Regions from separate parts of the Acidipropionibacterium virtanenii genome, predicted to be linked through region 4. Evidence: riboswitches for the same ligand, from Rfam matches in the RefSeq annotation. Region 4 holds a riboswitch; each other region holds the start of a gene.
The links. Region 4 has a riboswitch for thiamine pyrophosphate ahead of JS278_RS03440 (thiamine ABC transporter substrate-binding protein). Riboswitches for the same ligand answer to the same signal wherever they lie in the genome.
Positions count from the first base shown of each region.

Region 1: it holds a riboswitch for thiamine pyrophosphate, as region 4 does, so the genes downstream of both, JS278_RS15070 (bifunctional hydroxymethylpyrimidine kinase/phosphomethylpyrimidine kinase) here and JS278_RS03440 (thiamine ABC transporter substrate-binding protein) in region 4, are expected to answer to the same signal.
Region 2: it holds a riboswitch for thiamine pyrophosphate, as region 4 does, so the genes downstream of both, thiC (phosphomethylpyrimidine synthase ThiC) here and JS278_RS03440 (thiamine ABC transporter substrate-binding protein) in region 4, are expected to answer to the same signal.
Region 3: it holds a riboswitch for thiamine pyrophosphate, as region 4 does, so the genes downstream of both, thiS (sulfur carrier protein ThiS) here and JS278_RS03440 (thiamine ABC transporter substrate-binding protein) in region 4, are expected to answer to the same signal.

Region 1 is NZ_CP025198.1:3,282,716-3,287,426, forward strand. It holds gene JS278_RS15060 (SMP-30/gluconolactonase/LRE family protein) at 1-22, opposite strand, end outside; gene JS278_RS15065 (thiamine phosphate synthase) at 180-839, opposite strand; gene JS278_RS15070 (bifunctional hydroxymethylpyrimidine kinase/phosphomethylpyrimidine kinase) at 898-2,493, opposite strand; TPP riboswitch at 2,484-2,579, opposite strand; gene JS278_RS15075 (ATP-binding protein) at 2,580-4,094, opposite strand; gene yczE (membrane protein YczE) at 4,209-4,711, opposite strand, start outside.
Region 2 is NZ_CP025198.1:186,214-190,924, reverse strand. It holds gene fumC (class II fumarate hydratase) at 1-1,126, shown strand, start outside; gene JS278_RS00845 (hypothetical protein) at 1,222-1,491, opposite strand; TPP riboswitch at 1,515-1,622, shown strand; gene thiC (phosphomethylpyrimidine synthase ThiC) at 1,622-3,409, shown strand; gene JS278_RS00835 (suppressor of fused domain protein) at 3,511-4,197, opposite strand; gene JS278_RS00830 (class I SAM-dependent methyltransferase) at 4,461-4,711, opposite strand, start outside.
Region 3 is NZ_CP025198.1:141,029-145,739, forward strand. It holds gene JS278_RS00650 (aldo/keto reductase) at 1-451, shown strand, start outside; gene JS278_RS00655 (septal ring lytic transglycosylase RlpA family protein) at 595-1,452, opposite strand; gene JS278_RS00660 (alpha/beta hydrolase) at 1,610-2,545, opposite strand; TPP riboswitch at 2,642-2,743, shown strand; gene thiS (sulfur carrier protein ThiS) at 2,744-2,977, shown strand; gene JS278_RS00670 (thiazole synthase) at 2,999-3,790, shown strand; partial or broken gene JS278_RS00675 (HesA/MoeB/ThiF family protein) at 3,787-4,560, shown strand; gene JS278_RS16635 (rhodanese-like domain-containing protein) at 4,666-4,711, shown strand, end outside.
Region 4 is NZ_CP025198.1:777,325-782,035, reverse strand. It holds gene JS278_RS03445 (ABC transporter permease) at 1-1,322, opposite strand, end outside; gene JS278_RS03440 (thiamine ABC transporter substrate-binding protein) at 1,328-2,392, opposite strand; TPP riboswitch at 2,431-2,548, opposite strand; gene JS278_RS03435 (nucleoside/nucleotide kinase family protein) at 2,590-3,171, shown strand; gene JS278_RS03430 (rhomboid family intramembrane serine protease) at 3,246-3,932, opposite strand; gene JS278_RS03425 (TIGR01777 family oxidoreductase) at 3,933-4,711, opposite strand, start outside.

The sequences.
Region 1 (4,711 bases), 930 kb from region 4:
CCGCGAGTTCCTTCACTGACATGTTCGACGCTCCTCGGTTTCACAGGCCGCCCACGGCGGCGGCACCGGATGCCAGCCTATTCGACGGGCCGATGCGCATATCACTCGCTGGAGGCCCGATTCCGGACAGGAGGTTTCGATCCGCGCCCTCCAGCTAGCAAAATGCGCACGCCATCGTCTCAGCGAACCTCCGGGAACGCCGCCACCACCCGCCGGACCACCGCTGCCGGGTCCTCGACGCCCATGATCGCCCGCACCAGCGCGAGCCCGGCCACCCCGGTTGCGGCCAGATTCTCGGCGTCGGAGGGCCTGACATCGCCGATCGCCACCATCGGCAGCTCGGTGGCGGCGACCAGCGGCGGGTAGCCGTCCAGACCCAGGGGGGTACGTCCCGAGTTCTTCGTGGGGGTGGGCCGGAAGGGGCCGCAGCCGATGTAGTCGAGCTTGTCGGCCAGCTTCTGGGCGCCCTGAACGAGCTCCATGGTGCCGGTGGTCATCCCGATGATCGCTTCGGGGCCCAGCATCGCCCGTGCCGCCGCCACTGGCAGGTCGTCCCAGCCCAGGTGCACCCCGGCCACCGGGGCGCCGGCGTACCGGGCGGCGAAGGCCACGTCGGCGCGGTCGTCGACGATCACCCGGGTGGCCGGGGCGACGTCGCGGACGGCCTCGGCGACGGCGGTGAGCAGTTCGAGCAGCTCTGCCGTGCCGGCCTCCTTGCACCGCACTTGGATCATCCCGGCTCCGGCTGCGGCGGCTGCGGCAGCGGTCTCGACAGTGTGCCGGTCGTGACCGGAGGTCACCAGGTAGCACCGAAGGTCGAGTTCGTCCGCGCTTGTCATACGTGTATCCCCTTGTCATCGTTCAGTGTCTGGTCGGCGCCGTGCGGCAGGTCGGGCGTCATGAGAGGGCCCCGGTGGTGCGCAGGGCCTGGTCGAAGAATTCGGCCTCGTGGCGGCAGGCGATGAGGTAGGCCCTGGCCGCGGCGGCCCGCTCGGCGGGCGAGGCGTCGGTCATGGCCCTCTCGGCGTGCCCGATGGCGATCCAGGTCGCGGCGGTGAAGGCGTCGTCGGAGTAGGTCTGCAGCCAGGCGGCGTAGGGATGGTCGTCGGCGACTCCGGGCATCGCGGCCCCCACCTCGGCGTACAGCCAGTAGCAGGGCAGCACGGTCGCCACGCCGACGGTGTGGCCGTCCAGGACTGTCCTGGCCACCAGGAAGTCGACGTAGGCGCTGGTCACCGGGCTGGGGGCGCAGGACCGCCCGGACAGCCAGCCGCGGTGCAGCTCGGCCTCGACGAGATGGCAGGTGGCGGCCCCTCCCGCCCAGTCGGCGACCTCGGCCGGATCGGTGGAGCCGGCCGCCACCGCGGCGAGGGCCCGCGCGTAGCCGGCGAGGTACCGGGCGTCCTGGGCCAGGTAGAAGGTGAAGGCATGCTCCGGCAGGGTGCCGTCGACCAGCGCCGTCACGAAACCGCCGCCGTGGATGCTGCGGGCCAGGTCGCTGCCGGCCCTCCACAGGGCCCGGGTCCACGGTCCGGCCGCGGGGATGGACGCCGGCGCCGGTTCGGTGCCGGGCGCCAGCTGGTCGGGGGCCTCGAGTCGCGGCGCCACGGCGTCGTCGGCCAGCCAGGGTGCGGGTGAGGCCGCGACTGCCAGACGCCGTGCCCGGTGGCCGTGGTCGACGGGGCCGTGACCCCTGCCGACGTGCAGCGCGGCGCCGTGCTCGATGGCCTCGTGGAGCCAGTCGGTGGTCCATCTCAGGGCCCGCACGGGGGTGTCACCGGCTCCTAGTCGGGTGGCCAGGGCCGAGGAGAGCGAGCATCCGGTGCCGTGCGTGCTGGTGGTCTCGACGCGGCTGCTGGGCGCCTCGGCGAGGACTCCGTCGGGGCCGACCCACAGGTTGGTGGTGAGCCGGGAGTCGAGATGGCCGGTCTTGACGATGACGGCGACCCCGGTCCGGGCGGCCCACTCCCGGGCCTGCGCGACGGCGGCGTCCTGGTCGGCGGCGGGCTCGGCGCCGGCCAGCACGGCGAGTTCGGGGATGTTGGGGGTGACGACAGTGGCCCGCCGACAGAAGCGGCGCATGGCCTCCTCGGCGTCGGGCTGCAGCAGCCGGTCGCCGCTGGTGGCGACCATGACGGGGTCGACGACGAGCACCGGGGGCCGGTGGGCGTCCAGCCAGGATTCAACCGTCGCGATGATCCCGGCGGTGCCGAGCATGCCGGTCTTGACGGCGTCGACCACGACGTCGTCGGAGACCGATTCCAGCTGCGCGGCGAGGAAATCGACCGGCGGGGTGTGGATGGCGCGCACCCCGGTGGTGTTCTGGGCCACCAGGCAGGTGACGACCGTCATGCCATAGCCGCCCGCCGCGGTGATGGACTTCATGTCGGCGGCGGTGCCGGCGCCCCCGGAGGGGTCGGTCCCGGCGATCGACAGGACGCGGGGTACGCGGGCGGCCGGAGGCTCTGTGAGCGGGTGGAGGTGAGAGGTCACCGGGACATCCCTTCGCTAGTCCGAACTAGATCAGGTTCCACGGGTGTGTTCTCAGCGCATCCGATCGCGCACCCCGTGTCCGGGGCTCAGTATGTCACGGAGTATCGGTCGTCGTACTTCCCCCCGTCCGGAAGGCGATAGGCCCTGTTCCTGCTGGTCGCCGGAGCGGTCGCCTCCACCAGGCCCGCCTCCACCAGGCCCCTGACCTGTGGTCGCAGTGCCGGCACGCTGCGCCCGGTGGCCTGTGCCAGTTCGCGCATCGTCATCTGGTCCTGACCGCGGAGTGCGTCCAGAATTTCATCCTGCTTGTCGGTGAGTTCCGGGACGGCCCCGCCGGTCTGCACGCCCCGGACCAGGACCACCCGCACCTGGTCGATGGTGGCTTCGAACCGCGGGGCCGGGAGGCCCCGCGCACGCATCGCGGAATCCATCAGGAGGACCCCGGACCCCTGGTTCTCGCTCACCGTGGAGTCCTCGCCCGGCATCGGGACCAAGGTCAGCAGTTTGGCCAGGCTCTCGTTGCGGGACCGTGACACACCATCGGCGATGTTCTCCGCCGTGACGCCTCCCCAGAACCCGCCCGGGCTGGTCACCTCGACCCGATCGGTGTAGATGTCCACTCCGACCTGCTGTCCACGGGCCTGGACGCTGTAGTCCCGATGGGTGAGAGCGTTCGTAATGGCCTCACGGAGAACCTCCACCGGGATCTCCGGGACATCACGGCCCGAGACCCCGTCCACGACATGAACCGTGCGGAGATTCGAGAGGACGGCGGCCACGGCGTCCTTGACCATCAGGGGGACGGGCCCCTCGCAGATGCGGCGGTCGACGAATCTCACCGCGGCTCCCGGATCTGATTTCCGGATGTCGGGGTGGGTGGTCACGTCGATGAAGAGCTGCGGGTAGAACTGCTGAGGGTATTGACCAGCGGAGAGCATCCCGGCCAGCAGAGGCCGATCCTTCTTGTCCGTGAGGTTCAGCCTGACCCTCACCTCATGTTCGGACTCGGCACCCGAGACCGCCCGTGAGCCGAGTCTCCTCAGGCGTTCGATCAGCGTCTGAATGAGATCCTCGTCCAGATCGTCGACCGTCGCCCCGTCCACGACCTCCCGATCGGTCCCCAGCATCTCGGTGCGATGACTCAGCAGGTAGATCTCGTATGCACTGAGCCGGACGTTCTTGTCGTCCCACCTTCGGTACGAACCTTTGCTGATTCCCTGATCCGTGACGAAGCACGGCCCCGGGGCGTCCGGCATCGGATCCACCCTCAGGTTCACCACCGGGGCCCCGTCCACGGTCATACGGTTCAGGATGTTGGGCGGTACCGGCGTGACTTTCGATCTCTCTCCAGGCTTCTCGATGAGTCCGGAGGCCACGGCGTCGATCGTCCTCTGGGCGTCGAAACCTGGAGCGGGCTCGAACTCGTGACGTTCATCAAGACCGAGCAGAATGTCTCCTCCATCGGTGTTGGCGAAGGCACTCACCGTGGCCCAGACATCTCTCGGCACCCCACCGACAGCACTCTTGGCCTCCACCGTCGCGTCATCGCTGCGCTGCCTGCGCAGGCGGTTGACGGTCTCAAGAATCTCCATCTCTTCCATGGCGGCACCTCAGGTCTCTCAGTGATGGCCTCAGTTTATACACTGAGAGCCTCAGTTCCTAGACTGATGGGGACACTTTCGTCAGTGAGGGCGTCACTTTCGTCACTGAGAGCGTCAGTCAGTCGAGTGAGGGCTCAGTGACGATGAAGGGCTCAGCACCCTGGCTGCCAGCCCGAGGAAGAGGCGGGTCACCGGGCCGATGCCGAAGGCGTAGACGAAGGTCGCGATGAACAGGCGGCCGCCCAGGGCCCAGCCGGCGGCCATCACCACCACCTCGATCCCCGACCGCAGCAGCGCCACCGGTTTCCCCGTGCGCGCCACCAGGCCCGTCATGAGGCCGTCGCGGGGACCGGGCCCCAAGGCCGGCGAAATGTACAGCACGGTGGCGAAGCCGTTGAGGACCACCGCCCCCAGGACCATCGTCAGGTCGGCCCACAGGGGGCCGGGCCGGCGCACCACGGAGGTGGTGGCGTCGATCACCACGCCGACGACCACGGCGTTGGCCACGGTGCCCGGCCCGATCCGCTGGCGCAGCGGGATCCACAGCAGCAGCACGAGCACCGACAGCCCGATCGCCGCCTGGCCGGTGCTCAGCGGGGTGTGCGCCGCGATGCCCT
Region 2 (4,711 bases), 590 kb from region 4:
GGTCTTCCAGACCGGCTCGGGCACCCAGTCGAATATGAACACCAACGAGGTGATCTCCAACCGCGCCATCGAGATCGCCGGCGGGCAGATGGGCTCCAAGGCGCCCGTCCACCCCAACGACCACGTCAACCGGGGTCAGTCCTCCAACGACACCTTCCCGACCGCCATGCACATCGCCGTGGTCACCGAGATCAACGAGAAGCTGTACCCGGCGGTCTCTCAGCTGCGCGACACCCTCGACGCCAAGGCCAAGCAGTACGACGACGTCGTCATGGTGGGCCGCACCCACCTGCAGGACGCCACCCCGATCCGTCTCGGCCAGGTCATCTCCGGCTGGGTCGCCCAGCTCGACTTCGCCCTGGACGGCATCCGCTACGCCGACTCGCGGGCCCGCGAACTGGCCATCGGCGGCACCGCCGTGGGCACCGGCCTCAACGCCCACCCGAGGTTCGGCGTCACCGTCGCCAAGCACGTCACCGAGGAGACCGGCCTGGAGTTCAAGCAGGCCGAGAACCTCTTCGCCGCGCTGAGCGCCCACGACGCCCTGGTGCAGGTCTCCGGCTCCCTGCGGGTGCTGGCCGACGCGCTGATGAAGATCGCCAACGACGTCCGCTGGTACGCCTCCGGCCCCCGCAACGGCATCGGCGAGCTGCTCATCCCCGAGAACGAGCCCGGCTCCTCGATCATGCCCGGCAAGGTGAACCCGACCCAGTGCGAGGCCATGACGATGGTCGCCACCCGGGTCTTCGGCAACGACGCCACCGTCGGCTTCGCCGGTTCCCAGGGCAACTTCCAGCTCAACGTGTTCAAGCCCGTCATGGCCCACGCCTGCCTGGAGTCGATCCGCCTGCTCTCGGACGCCTGCGTGTCCTTCGACACCCACTGCGCCTACGGCATCGAGCCGAACATGGACAAGATCAACGAGAACCTGGACAAGAACCTCATGCAGGTGACCGCCCTCAACCGCCACATCGGTTACGACCTGGCCTCGAAGATCGCCAAGAACGCCCACCACCAGGGCATCTCGCTGCGCGAGTCGGCCCTGACCGTCGGCGGGATGACCGCCGAGGACTTCGACAAGTGGGTAGTCCCCGCCGATATGACCCATCCGTCCGCGGCTGAATAATCAATGGAGGGGGCAACCCCCCACCGAGGATTTTCCTCCCAACACGCCGTCATCGCGCTCTCCAGAGCTGCGGGACGGCGTGTTGGGAGTGAATCCTACGAGGCGACGATGCCCGGCAGACCCGGATCGTCCATCCAGGGCAGCAGGGGCTCGAACCGGTCCTTCCAGGATCCGCCGTCCAGGGCCGTCAGAAGGCCGGTCACGCCGCCCTCTCCCAACGCCCGGCACAGCGCCGCGAAGGTCACCGCGGCATTGGTCGCCGGGCCCCCGGCGCCCGTGAAGCTCCCCACCGAGAGGGTCTTGGCCGTCAGCTCGGGCCGGTGATCGACCCCTCCATGTCGAGATGAGACCCGCCCGAACAGCACCGGGAGCGGGGTCTAGGGTGGGCCACATCCCACGGGAGTCCTCGGCAGAGGACTGAGATCGGGCTCACGCCGCCCGGACCGTTCGAACCTGTTCGGATCATGCCGACGTAGGAAGAAGGAGCTGACTGGCATGCCCATGTCCACCCGCACCACCCCCGAGAAGGACGCCACGACTGCGCGCCCGGACGGGGAGAACTACCCCACCCACCACCTCGGCCATCTGGTCGACGCCGCCCACGGGATCGACGTCCCGGTCACCATGATCAACCAGGACGACGCCCCCGACGGCAGCGCCAATCCCCCGCTGGCGGTCTACCGCACCATCGGCCCCGACTGCGACGTCACCCGCGGCCTGCCGTCGCTGCGCTCCGGATGGATCACCGGGCGCGACGACGTCGAGAGCTACGAGCCGCGAGGCCGTGATCTGTCGGACGACGGCCGCTCGGCGGTGCGCCGCGGTGCCGCCAGCCAGGAATGGAAGGGGGAACGGCGTCCCCCGCTGCGGGCCCGGGCCGGCGCCACCGTCACCCAGATGCACTACGCGCGGGTCGGCGTCATCACCCCCGAGATGCGCTACGTGGCGCTGCGCGAGGGCTGCGACGTCTCCCTGGTGCGCGACGAGCTGGCCGCCGGGAGAGCGATCATCCCCGCCAACGTCAACCACCCCGAGGCCGAACCCATGATCATCGGGAAGGCCTTCGGGGTGAAGGTCAACGCCAATATCGGCAACTCGGCCGTCACCTCGTCGATCGCCGACGAGGTGGACAAGCTGCGCTGGGCCACCCGCTGGGGCGCCGACACCGTGATGGACCTGTCCACCGGCGACGACATCCACACCACCCGCGAGTGGATCCTGCGCAACTCCCCGGTGCCGATCGGCACCGTGCCGATCTACCAGGCTCTGGAGAAGGTGGACGGGGATCACCAGGCGCTCACCTGGGAGATCTTCCGCGACACCGTCATCGAGCAGTGCGAGCAGGGCGTCGACTACATGACGATCCACGCCGGGGTGCTGCTGCGCTACGTGCCGCTGACCGCCGACCGGGTCACCGGGATCGTCTCGCGCGGCGGATCGATCCTGGCCGGCTGGTGCCTGGCCCACCACCGGGAGAACTTCCTATACGAGCACTTCGACGAGCTCTGCGAGATCTTCGCCCGCTACGACGTCGCCTTCTCCCTGGGTGACGGGCTGCGGCCCGGATGCCTGGCGGATGCCGACGACGCCGCCCAGTTCGCCGAACTCGACACCCTGGCCGAGCTCACGAAGCGGGCCTGGGAGCATGACGTCCAGGTGATGGTGGAGGGGCCCGGCCACATCCCCTTCCACCTGGTCCGCGAGAACGTGGAGCGCCAGCAGGAGCTGTGCGACGGCGCCCCCTTCTACACCCTGGGGCCGCTGGTCACCGACATCGCGCCCGGCTACGACCACATCACCTCGGCCATCGGTGCCACCGAGATCGCCCGCTACGGCACGGCGATGCTGTGCTACGTCACCCCCAAGGAGCACCTCGGGCTGCCCGATCGCGACGACGTCAAGACCGGCGTCATCACCTACCGGATCGCCGCCCACGCGGCCGACGTCGCCAAAGGCCACCCCGGAGCCCGGGAGCGCGACGACGCCCTGTCGAAGGCGCGCTTCGAGTTCCGCTGGCGCGACCAGTTCGGGCTGTCCCTGGACCCGCAGACCGCCGAGTCGATGCACGACGAGACCCTGCCCGCCGAGCCCGCGAAGACGGCCCACTTCTGCTCCATGTGCGGGCCGAAGTTCTGCTCGATGAGGATCTCCCAGGACATCCGCGACGACTTCGGTGACGCCGCCGAGCAGCGACGGGTGGCCGAGGCCGGAATGGCCGCGAAGGCGGCGGAGTTCAGGGCCTCCGGAGGAGAGGTGTACCTGCCGGACCCGGTGCGCCGCTGAGCGGTCAGGGGCCGGTGGGGGAACCGGTCACCCACTGTGGGCGGTGAGCTGTGTCGAGTTGATGCTGGTCATTCCGCATCAACTCGACACAGTGTCGCGGATCAGACCACCGACTCCCGGTGCATGTCGGTGTAGTTCACCTGGTGGGAGTCCAGCAGCTGGGCCAGCGCCTCGTAGTCGTTCTGCTCGAGGAAGGTGCGCTCGGCCTCGGTGATCGGCACCGCCATCAGCCAGTGCACCTTGAGGTCGTCATCGATCTCCACCGCACCGAGATCCCCGGCGGTGAAGGGGTGCGACCACATGATGTGCGGGGTGGTGGCCTTGTCGTCGTAGAGGGAGACGACGTCGCCGTAGACGACGCCGGGGGCCATCATCCAGCCGTCCTGGAGCACCGCGAAGGCGCAGGATCCCAGGATCTTGCCCATGACGTCGGAACCGGGCATGCCGACCGCCATCAGCTCGACGCGGACGTCCAGCTTCGTGCCGTCGGCCATCGGCAGTTCATTGGGCCGGGCGTGCAGGGTGACGGTCGACCAGGTCGTCCAGCCGGGGGCCGGTGCGTCGGCACAGGTGAGGACGTCGACGCGGTTGTCGCCGGCGGCGTCCACCATCCCCTCGACATTCGGCGTCCCGCCGATCGACCCGACGGCGGCGCCCACGACTGCAGGGCCGGTCGGGGGCAGGGTCTCGGGGACCGCGACGTCGGCAGGCAGCTCCTCGGGGTCTATGGGCCCGGGGACGAATCCCCCGGGTAGTCGGGCAGCGTCCATATGGTCGTCGTTGGTCACGCCCTCACCTTAATAGGCGGGGGAACGACCCCCCCGGCCCCCCTCGTAGCGGCAAGCCAGCACTAACCCAGTACCCCGTCGCCGGCCACAACGAAACTGGCGCCTGTGAGTTTACTGTGGAGATTTTCCTCCCAACACGCCGTCCCCGAGCCCCAGCGAGCGCTGGGACGGCGTGTTGGGAGGAAATTCCCCCAGTCAGGGACGGCAGGGGAAAGGCCCTGGGAACGACAGCGGGCCCGGCCAGGGGAAAGGCGGCGGCCCCCTCAGTCCCGAGGTTTCCGGGCGACGACGGAGAAGGTCAGCGGGATCCGGGGGCTTCCCTCCGGCAGCTGCCACCCGGCATCGGTGTGGACCATGCCCTCCATCGGCCTCCAGTCCATCGCCGGATGCTCACCGAGCGCCTCTATCCGCAACCCGGCGTCCAGCAGCACCGTCACCACCTCCGACAGGTCGTGGACCCACTCGTGATTGGTGTGGCTGGGCATCGGGTCGCCGGTGTAACTCTGGTCGGAGA
Region 3 (4,711 bases), 640 kb from region 4:
CTCCATCGGCGCCTGGGGCGTCTCCAACCTCGACCCCGACGACATGACGGACCTCCTCGCGGAGACCGGCGGGCCGGGATGCGCCACCGACCAGGTGCTCTACAATCTCACCCGACGCGGGCCGGAGGTCGACCTTTTCGGTCTGCTGGGTGAGCACGGGATTCCTGTGATGGCCTACTCCCCGATCGAGCAGGCCCGGTTACTGGCACCGGGCGAGGGGCACGACGCCCTTGTCCGGGTCGCAGCCGGTCACGACGCCAGCCCGGCGCAGGTGGCGCTGGCCTGGACCATCCGTTCCGGCGACGTCCTGGCGATCCCGAGGACCGGCTCACCGGCCCACGCCAAGGAGAACGCCATGGCCGGTGATCTCACCCTCTCCGACGAGGACCTGGCCGCCCTGGACGCCGCCTTCCCGGTGCCCCCGGAGCCCGTGCCGCTGGAGATCCTCTGAGACGGACATCGCTACTTCGCTCGGCCCCAACACGGTAGATCCATGAGCCTGGTGGTCGTCAACGGTGGGACGCTCCACTCAGGATCTCGCGATTGTCATCATGCTGAGCCTCTTCTCTCCAGATGGCGGCCGCGGCCCCAGGGTCAGCTGACCACCTGGTAGCTCACACTGGCCACACCGGCGCCAGTGCTGGCGATCTGGGAGAAGGCGCCGGTGGACAGGTCGAGGCAGCGGCCGGACACGTAGGGTCCGCGGTCGTTGATCCGCACGACGACGGACTTGCCGTTGGCCTGATTGGTCACCTTGAGCTTGGTGCCGAACTTGTAGGTCTTGTGGGCCGCGGTCATGGCCGAGGAGTCGAAGGACTCGCCGGACGCGGTCTGGGAACCCTCGCCGTAGAAGGAGGCCTGGCAGGAGCCGCCGCCACCGGTGCTCGAGGAGCCCGACGAGTAGGTGGACTCCGCCGAACGACGGGGCGTGTAGTTCTTGCTCTCGCTGGAGGAACTCGAGCTGGAGCCGGCCGAGTGACGCGGGGTGTAGCTGTTGCTCGACTGACCACTGCTCGAATGGCCACTGCCCGCCTGGCCGCCGCTCGCGGAGGTGGCGGAGTGGCTGAGGTACTGGCTGTAGATGTAGCCCACCTGGCCGTGGTAGCGGACCTTCGTCCAGCCGTTCTGCGAGGGTTCGAGCTGGGTGGTGTAGTGGCCGGTGCGCAGCAGCCCGATGCGTGAGTGATCGGTGCCCGCACCGGAGCGGACGTTGACATCGGTGGTCGCCCAGACGTGCGTACGGGTCTGCGAGACCTTCGAGGGGCTCGCGGCGTGCTGGGCCTTGGGGGCCTGGGCGGCGTGGGAGACCTGGGCCGGAGCCTTGGGCTGGGAGACGGGTGCGGCGTGTGCCTGCTGGGCTACTGAGCCCATGACGGCGATACCGGCGGCGGCGCCGAGGGCGGCGACACGTCGGAACGACTTCGCGGAGTTCGTGGTGTTGGTGCTTGCCATCTGCGGTTTCCTTCCGAACGGTGGGCCGCGTCGCGACCCGCTGCCCCCGACAGTAAGAGCATGCTGAGAAATTCTCAAGCTACTGTCAGAATCTCAGGAGGGATAACGCGGTCGACGGCGTCGGCAACCACGGTCGACAGTCGAGGCGTCCGCCGCGTCAGACCAGCCCGGCGAGCGTCCCCGCCAACTCCTGCGGCACGTCCTCCTGCAGATTGTGGCCCGACTCCAGGGTGACGATCCGTGACGCCGGCCGCACGGCGTTCAGCCGCTCGAGCTGCGCGGGGGCCAGGACGCCGTTGCTGGCGGCGATGACGTCGAAGCCGGCGGGCAGTGACGTCAGGCGCTCCCAGCCGGCCGCGCCGTCACCCAGTGTCGAGACCAGGTCGTCGATGCCCAACTGGGCGACGTGATGCTTCCATTGAACGGTGCCGTCGGCCAGCACCCGCGTGTTGTGGATCACCCCGCGGCGCACCGCGGCCTCGGACCTCCCGCCGAACCCCAGGGCCATCGCCGACGCCACGATCTCGTCGCGGGAGGCGAAGACCGTCGGCCCGCCGACCATGGCCCGCAGCCGTTCCATGAACGCCCCACCCTGGCCGGTCTCCACCAGGCCGGGCAGCGAGTCCAGAGCGATGACATGGGCGACGTCGCGGCGCCCGGCGGCCAGCTCGATCGCCGTCAGCCCGCCCAGGGAGTGCCCCACCAGAGTCAGCGGTCCGGCCAGCACGCCGTGCTCCAGCAATTCGTCGAGGAAGGAGTTCAGCGCGTGCGCCAGCGTGGCGGGGGAGTAGTCGCGGTCCTGTCGCCAGGCCGACTCGCCGTGGCCGGGCAGATCCACCGCCACCACGTCGACGCCGTCCCGCCGTGCCGACCAGTGCAGCAGGGTCATGTCCCAGGTGTGGGCGTTGAGCGCCATCCCGTGCAGCAGCACCACCCGCGCCGGATGATCCCCCCAGACCAGGGCCGAGACGGCGTCACCCACGCGGGTGACGGGCGGTGCTATCAGGCCGAGTTCGGCAGCTGCCTGGTCGATGAGCGCGAACTCATCCTCGGAGGAGGGGCTGCCGGACGGGCGGATGTCGGACGGGGACATGCGGCAATTATGGGTGGCGATCCCAACCGCTATCAGTTCCCGCCCAGCCCACCGGCACCATCCCCACCTGTTCCCGGCGCCCGAGGGTGCGTATAGTTCGAGACCTACGGGAGCCCCACAGCGGGGCTGAGAGGGCGCAAGCCGACCGTCACACCTGATGCGGGTCATGCCGCCGGAGGAAAGGAGCGATGCGCGATCATGCTGACAGTCAACGGCGAGAGCTACCAGTCACGCCCGGGAGAGACCGTCCTGGACCTGGTGGCCGCACGCATCGGCAGAAACCTCGGCCCCGACGGCCGCCCCACCGACGGCGGCCGGCTCGGCGTCGCGGTGGCCATCGACAAAGCCGTCGTACCGCGCAGCCGATGGCAGGCCACCGCACTGGCTCCCGGACAGAACGTCGACATCGTCACCGCCGTACAGGGCGGCTGACCTCACCTCGAAGAGACACACATGACTGACACATCACTGACTGACACCGGACTGACCATCGACGGCGTCACGCTGAGCTCCCGGCTCATCATGGGCACCGGCCACGCCGCCGATCACGACATCCTCGCCCGGACCATCGAGGCCGCCGGCTCCACCCTGGCCACCGTGGCCATGCGCAAACTCAAGCCCGGCGAGGGAGACGAGTTGTTCCCGATGCTGGAGCGACTCGGGCAGCGCTTCCTGCCCAACACCGCCGGCTGCAGCACCGCCGCCGACGCGGTGCTCACCGCCGAACTGGCCCGCGAGGCCCTGGAGACGGACTGGATCAAGTTGGAGGTGGTGGTCGGCGACGGCACCATCCTGCCCGACGCCCCCGAACTCCTCGACGCCACGAAGACCCTTGTCGGCAAGGGGTTCAAGGTCTTCGCCTATACCAACGACGATCCGGTCCTGGCCAAGCGCCTGGAGGATCTCGGCGTCGTCGCGGTGATGCCCGGAGGCTCCCCGATCGGCACCGGCCTGGGCATCCTCAACCCCCACAACATCGAGCTCATCACCTCTCGCGCGAATGTCCCGATCGTGCTGGACGCCGGCCAGGGCACCGCCTCGGACGCCTGTCTGGCTATGGAGCTGGGGTGCGACGCCGTGCTCGCCGCCTCCGCCATCAACATGGCCGCCGATCCGGTCGCCATGGCGCAGGCCTTCAGGCTCGGCGTCGAGGCCGGATATCTGGCGCGAGCTGCCGGGCGTATCCCCAGGCGCAGCCTCGCCGTGGCCTCCTCCCCGACAGAGGGCCTGGTCACCGCCTCATGAATCCCCTGGTGAACCCGGGCCCGGCGCTCAGTGGAGCCGAGGCGGTGCGCTACTCGCGGCACCTGTCCCTGCCCGGATTCGGCGACGACGGCCAGCGCCGGCTGCGGGCCGCCAGAGTGCTCGTGGTGGGCGCCGGCGGTCTGGGCGCCCCGGTGCTGCAGTACCTGGTCGCTGCCGGGGTGGGGCGGATCACGGTGATCGACGACGATGTCGTCGAGGCGTCGAATCTGCAGCGCCAGGTGCTCCACCGCGAGGCTGATCTCGGCCGGCCCAAGGCCGAATCGGCCTGCGACGCCGCCCTGCGGCTCGACTCCGCCTCCCGGGTCACCGCGATCGTCGGCCGCCTGGACGCCGACAACGCCCTCGACCTGTTCGCCTCCCACGACCTGGTCGTGGACGGTTCGGACAACTTCGCCACCCGGTACCTGTCCAACGACGCCGCCGAGATCACCGGCACGCCGCTGGTCTGGGGCACCATCTTCCGATTCGAGGGGCAGGTGTCGGTCTTCTGGCCCGGCCAGGGGCCGATGCTGCGCGACCTGTTCCCCGACATCCCCGACGCCGACTCGGTGCCCAACTGCGCCGAGGGAGGCGTGCTCGGGGTGCTGTGCGGCACCATCGGCTCCGCGATGGCCACCGAGGCCGTCAAGGTGCTGTGCGGCATCGGCGAGCCCATGGTGGGCCGTCTGATGATCTACGACGCCCTGGCAGCCGGCTACACCTTCCTGACGCTGGCTGAGGATCCAGACCGGGAGAAGGTCACCGCACTGGCGTCGGACTACGCCTTCTCCTGCGCGGTGGAGACGCCGGTGACCGAGGTGAGCGCCGAGGAGCTGGCCGCCGAGCGCACCGGTTCACAGCGCCCCGCGCCTCTGGTGCTGGACGTCCGGGAGGACTGGGAGCGCGGCATCGTCTCCATCC
Region 4 (4,711 bases):
GCGATCGGCACCAGGATCGGGGAGCTGCGCAGGTCCAGGGGCGGACGGTCCAGGGTGATGAGGAATCCGAAGCCCACGGTCACCGCCGAGACCCCCAGCGGGAGCATGAACAGCCCGTCGGTGGTCGAGAGACCGGCACGGCCCCAGCGCGACGCCGGGCGCCGCGACAGCAGCAGCGCCACGATCGCCCCCAGGCCCACCGCGAGCACGGTGGCCTGGAGGGCGGTCGTCAGGGAGTTGCCGAGCGCCTGCCAGACGCTGACGATCAGGCCCGAGTCGCCCACGCCGCCCAGCGCCCGGTAGTTGCCCAGCGACCAGTCCTCGCCGACGTGCAGGGACCGTTCCAGGAGAGTGAGGATCGGCGTCAGCAGGAGCAGCAGCGCCACCAGGACGGTGAGGACGGCGGGCCCCAGGTCGCGGCGGGGGCGGAATCGCAGCAGTCTCGGCGTCGCGCCGCCGAGGCTGCGCTGCATCCGATGCTGGGCGCGCCCCGACAGGTACAGGCACAGGGCCACCACCAGCAGCTGGACGATCGCCAGGGAGGAGGCGGCCGGAAGGTCGAGGAACTCGACGGTCTGCAGGTAGATCTCGGTCTCCAGGGTGGAGTACTTCGTCCCTCCCATCACCAGCACCACGCCGAAGGCCGAGGCGCAGAACAGGAACACCACCGAGGCCGCCGAGGCGATGGCCGGGCCCAGCGCCGGCAGGGTCACGGTGCGGAACACCCGGGCCGGCGAGGCACCCAGGGCGGAGGCCGCCTCGCCGCGTCGCGGGTCCAGCTGCGACCACGTGGATCCGACGGTGCGCACCACCACCGAGTAGTTGAAGAACACCAGGGCCGCGGTGATCGCCTGCCAGGAGCCGTCCAGGCCGAGGAATCCCAGCCGGCCGGTGTCGGCCAGCAGGGTGCGGAAGGCGACGCCGACCACCACCGTCGGCAGCACGAAGGGCACCGACACCAGTCCGCGGGCGAGGGTGCGCCCGGGCCAGCGCACCCGGTAGAGCAGGTGGGCTCCGGGGACGCCGAGCAGCAGGCACAGGGCGGTGCCCAGGGCGGCCTGGCCGAGGGTGAAGCGGATGATGCGCCAGGTGCGCGGGGCGGCGAAGGTCGACGCCATCACCGACCAGGTGGGATCGCCGGCCTCGTCGACGAACCCCTTGGCGATGAGGTTGGTGGCGGGGGCGGCGAAGAAGACCGCCAGGAATCCCAGGGTCACTGCCCCGGCGAGCACCCAGCAGGCGCGCCACAGCCGCGTCCCGGCGCGACCCGAGCGGGGCCGGGCACCGGGATGCGGCCGTGAAGGAGCTGCTGTCGCCGCCATCCGATTCAGCCCTGGACGGTGGCCGTCCACTCCTTGACCCAGGTGTTGCGGTTCTTGGCCAGGGTCTTCGGGTCGACGGTGTAGGGCTTCGGGGACAGCGGGGCGAACTTGGTCCACTCGGTCGGCAGCTTCACCGAGGAGTCGATGGGGTACATGTACATCTGGCCGGGGATGTCGGCCTGGGCCTCCTTGGAGAGCAGGAAGTCGATGAAGGCCCTGGCCCCGGCGGTGTTCTTCGCCCCCTTGATGACGCCGGCGTACTCGGTCTGGCGGAAGCAGGTGCCCAGCAGCGCCGAGGTGGACGACGTCTTGCCGTCCTTGGAGACGGTGAAGGCCGGGGAGGTGGAGTAGGACAGCACCAGCGGGTACTTGCCCTTGCCCTCGCCGCCGGAGAAGTCGACGTTGTAGGCGTCCTCCCAGCCCTTGTCCACCTTGAGGCCGTTGCTCTTGAGCCTGGACCAGTAGCCCTTCCAGCCGGACTCGCCCTTGGCGCCGACGGTGGCGGCCAGGAAGGACATGCCCGGGGAGGAGGTGGCGGGGCTGGGGACGACAAGGAGGTTCTTGTAGGCGGGCTTGGCGAGGTCGTCGAGGGTGGTGGGCCTGGCGAGCTTCTTCTGCGCGAACCAGGCGTCGTCGGCGTTGATGCACACGTCGCCCTGGTCGACGGGGGTGAGGTTGTTGCTGGTGGACTTCGCGGCGGAGGTGGCCGAGGAGGGCAGGGCCTTGGAGGTGTAGGGGTCCACGACGCCGGCGTCGACGGCGCGGCTGGAGAAGGTGTTGTCGATGCCGAAGACGACGTCGCCCAGCGGGGAGTTCTTGGTGAGGACGAGCTGGTTGACGACGGCGCCGGCGTCGCCCTGGGCGACGAACTTCGGCGTGTAGCCGGTCTTCTTGGTGAACTCGGCGACGACGTTCTTGCTCATGGCCCACGAGTCGTGGGTGATGATCGTGACCTCTTTGGAGGGGGTTTGCGACGACTGGCCGGACTGGGAGCCCGTCTGACCGCACCCAGCCAGGGCGAGAGTGGTGAGCAGCGCCAGGGCGATACGGCCCCTGCGGTGGTGGAACATGGATCCTCCTGTTTCAAGGAGGGGCTGGGCTCGGCGGCCCGGAGAGGTGCTCGACTCCCTACGCCGGTTCTGTCCTCGCATTCCGAGGCCCGGATCAGGTTCGAGGGTCTGCCCGTTGGGCACTCTCAGCGATTTCTCGCTCCCCTGTCGACCCGCCCGACCATACCAGTGATCCTGTCGAGGATCTCGTACAGTGAATGGCCGTGCCCCTCACGCTCGCGGCCGGCAGCCCGGACCTCCTCGACGCCCTGACCGCCCGCATCCTCGCCGATGCGCACGGCTCGCGGCCGGTGGTGATCCTCGACGGCGGCTCCGGATCGGGCAAGACGACCCTGGCGAACCGGCTGGTCGCAGCGCTGGAGGCGGCATCCGGGAGCGCCTGGCAGCTGGTCCACGACGACTTCTACCCCGGCTGGGCAGGGTTGTCGGCAGCCTGGACGGTGATTCCGGGCGAGATCCTCGCGGCACACGATCCCGGATACCGAATGTGGGACTGGAAGGCCGGCGCTCCCGGCGAGCGGCGTTCCCTCGACCCGCACCGGCCGATCCTGGTGGAGGCCTGCGGCGCGCTGACCCCGGCGTCAGCAGCACTGGCCACCACCACGATCTGGATTCAGGCCGACGCGGCCGTCCGGAAACAGCGGGCCCTGGCCCGTGACGGGGACATGTTCGAGCCGTGGTGGGCGCTGTGGGCGGTGCAGGAGGAGCTGCACCGGCTCCGTCACCGGCCCGGGCACCTCGCCGACGTGCGGATCGTCTGCGAGGAACTGTCGAGTTGATGCTGAATGACGGACATCAACTCGACAGTTCCTCGCAGCCCTGAGCCGGGAACGGGCTTGAGCAGACCAGATTCTCAGCCCGCGACTGTCGTGAACGCGTACTTCAGCACGATCGCCAGGACCATGACCACGGCCAGGGTCCCGAGCGCCCACCAGGTGAGGGACCGCTTCCCCCGCTGCACCCGCTTGGCGTCCTCGAAGAAGACGACCCCGCAGACCGCACCGATCGCGAACCCTCCGACGTGGGCCTGCCAGGCGATGTCGGGGATGAAGAAGACCAGCGCCACGTTGAGCGCCAGCACCATCCACAGCGATCTGGTCGATCCGCCGAGACGCCGCTGCACCACCAGCAGGGTGCCGAACAGGCCGAAGATGGCCCCCGATGCCCCGACCACCCCGTCGTACCAGCCGGGGACCAGTGCGCCGCCGGTCTGCGACCCGGTCGCCATGACCACGAACAGGGCTCCCCCGGCCAGCGCCGAGAGCAGGTAGCTGGCGAGGTACCGTCCTCGTCCGAGGAACCGCTCCAGAGCCCGGCCGAGTGACCACAGCGCGAACATGTTGAACCCGATGTGGGTGATGTTCGTCGAATGGGCGAATGCGGAGGTGAGGAACCGCCACGGCTCGGCCTTCCCGGCGGCGGCGCTCAGTGCGATGTCGTTGACGAAGTCCGGGATGGCCAGCTCACCGAGCCAGACCACCACGCAGATGCCGATGAGGGTCCAGGTGACGACCGGGATGTATCCGTCCCGCCTGGCCATTCAGCGCCTGCCCTTCAGGGCGGTGGCGATGGCGGCGTCAATGGTGGGGTCGGCGAACTCGAAGCCGATCTTCGCCAGCAGGTCGCCGCGCACCCGCTGGCCGGTGAGCAGGGCCTCCTCCACCAGCTGGGTCCCGAAGACGAGTTTGGCCGCCGGCGTCGGCAGCGGCATGAAGTGCGGCCGCCGCAGGGCGCTGGCGTAGGCGTCGATGAAGTCCGAATTGGGCACCGGTTCGGGGGCGACGAGGTTGATCGGGCCCTGGACCCGGTCGTCGGTGAGGGCGGCGATCATCGCGGACACGTGGTCGCGCAGGCTGATCCAGGACAGGTACTGCCGGCCCGATCCCATCCGCCCGCCGAGTCCGAGCCTCACCAGGGGCCGCTGCTTGGCCAGGAACCCTCCCATGGGGGCGATCACCTGGCCGGTGCGCAGGGTCACGGTGCGCACGTCCTCGGGCGCCTCATGGGCGACCGTCTCCCAGCGCAGGCAGACCTCGGCGAGGAATCCCTCCCCGGCGTCGTCGTCCTCGCTCACCCACTCGTCGCCGCGGGGGCCGTAGTAGCCGACCGCGGAGCCGTTGAGGAAGACCTTGCAGCGCTCGGAGCTCTCCAGGGCGCGGGTGACGATCCGTGTCGTGTCGACCCGGGAGGTGACGATGCGGTACTTGCGCTCCTCGGTCCACCGGCCCCCGGCGATGGGTTCGCCGGCGAGGTTGATCACGGCGTCGACGTCGTCGAGGAAGGGCGGGGCGATGGAGAGAGTGTCGAGATCCCAGCGGC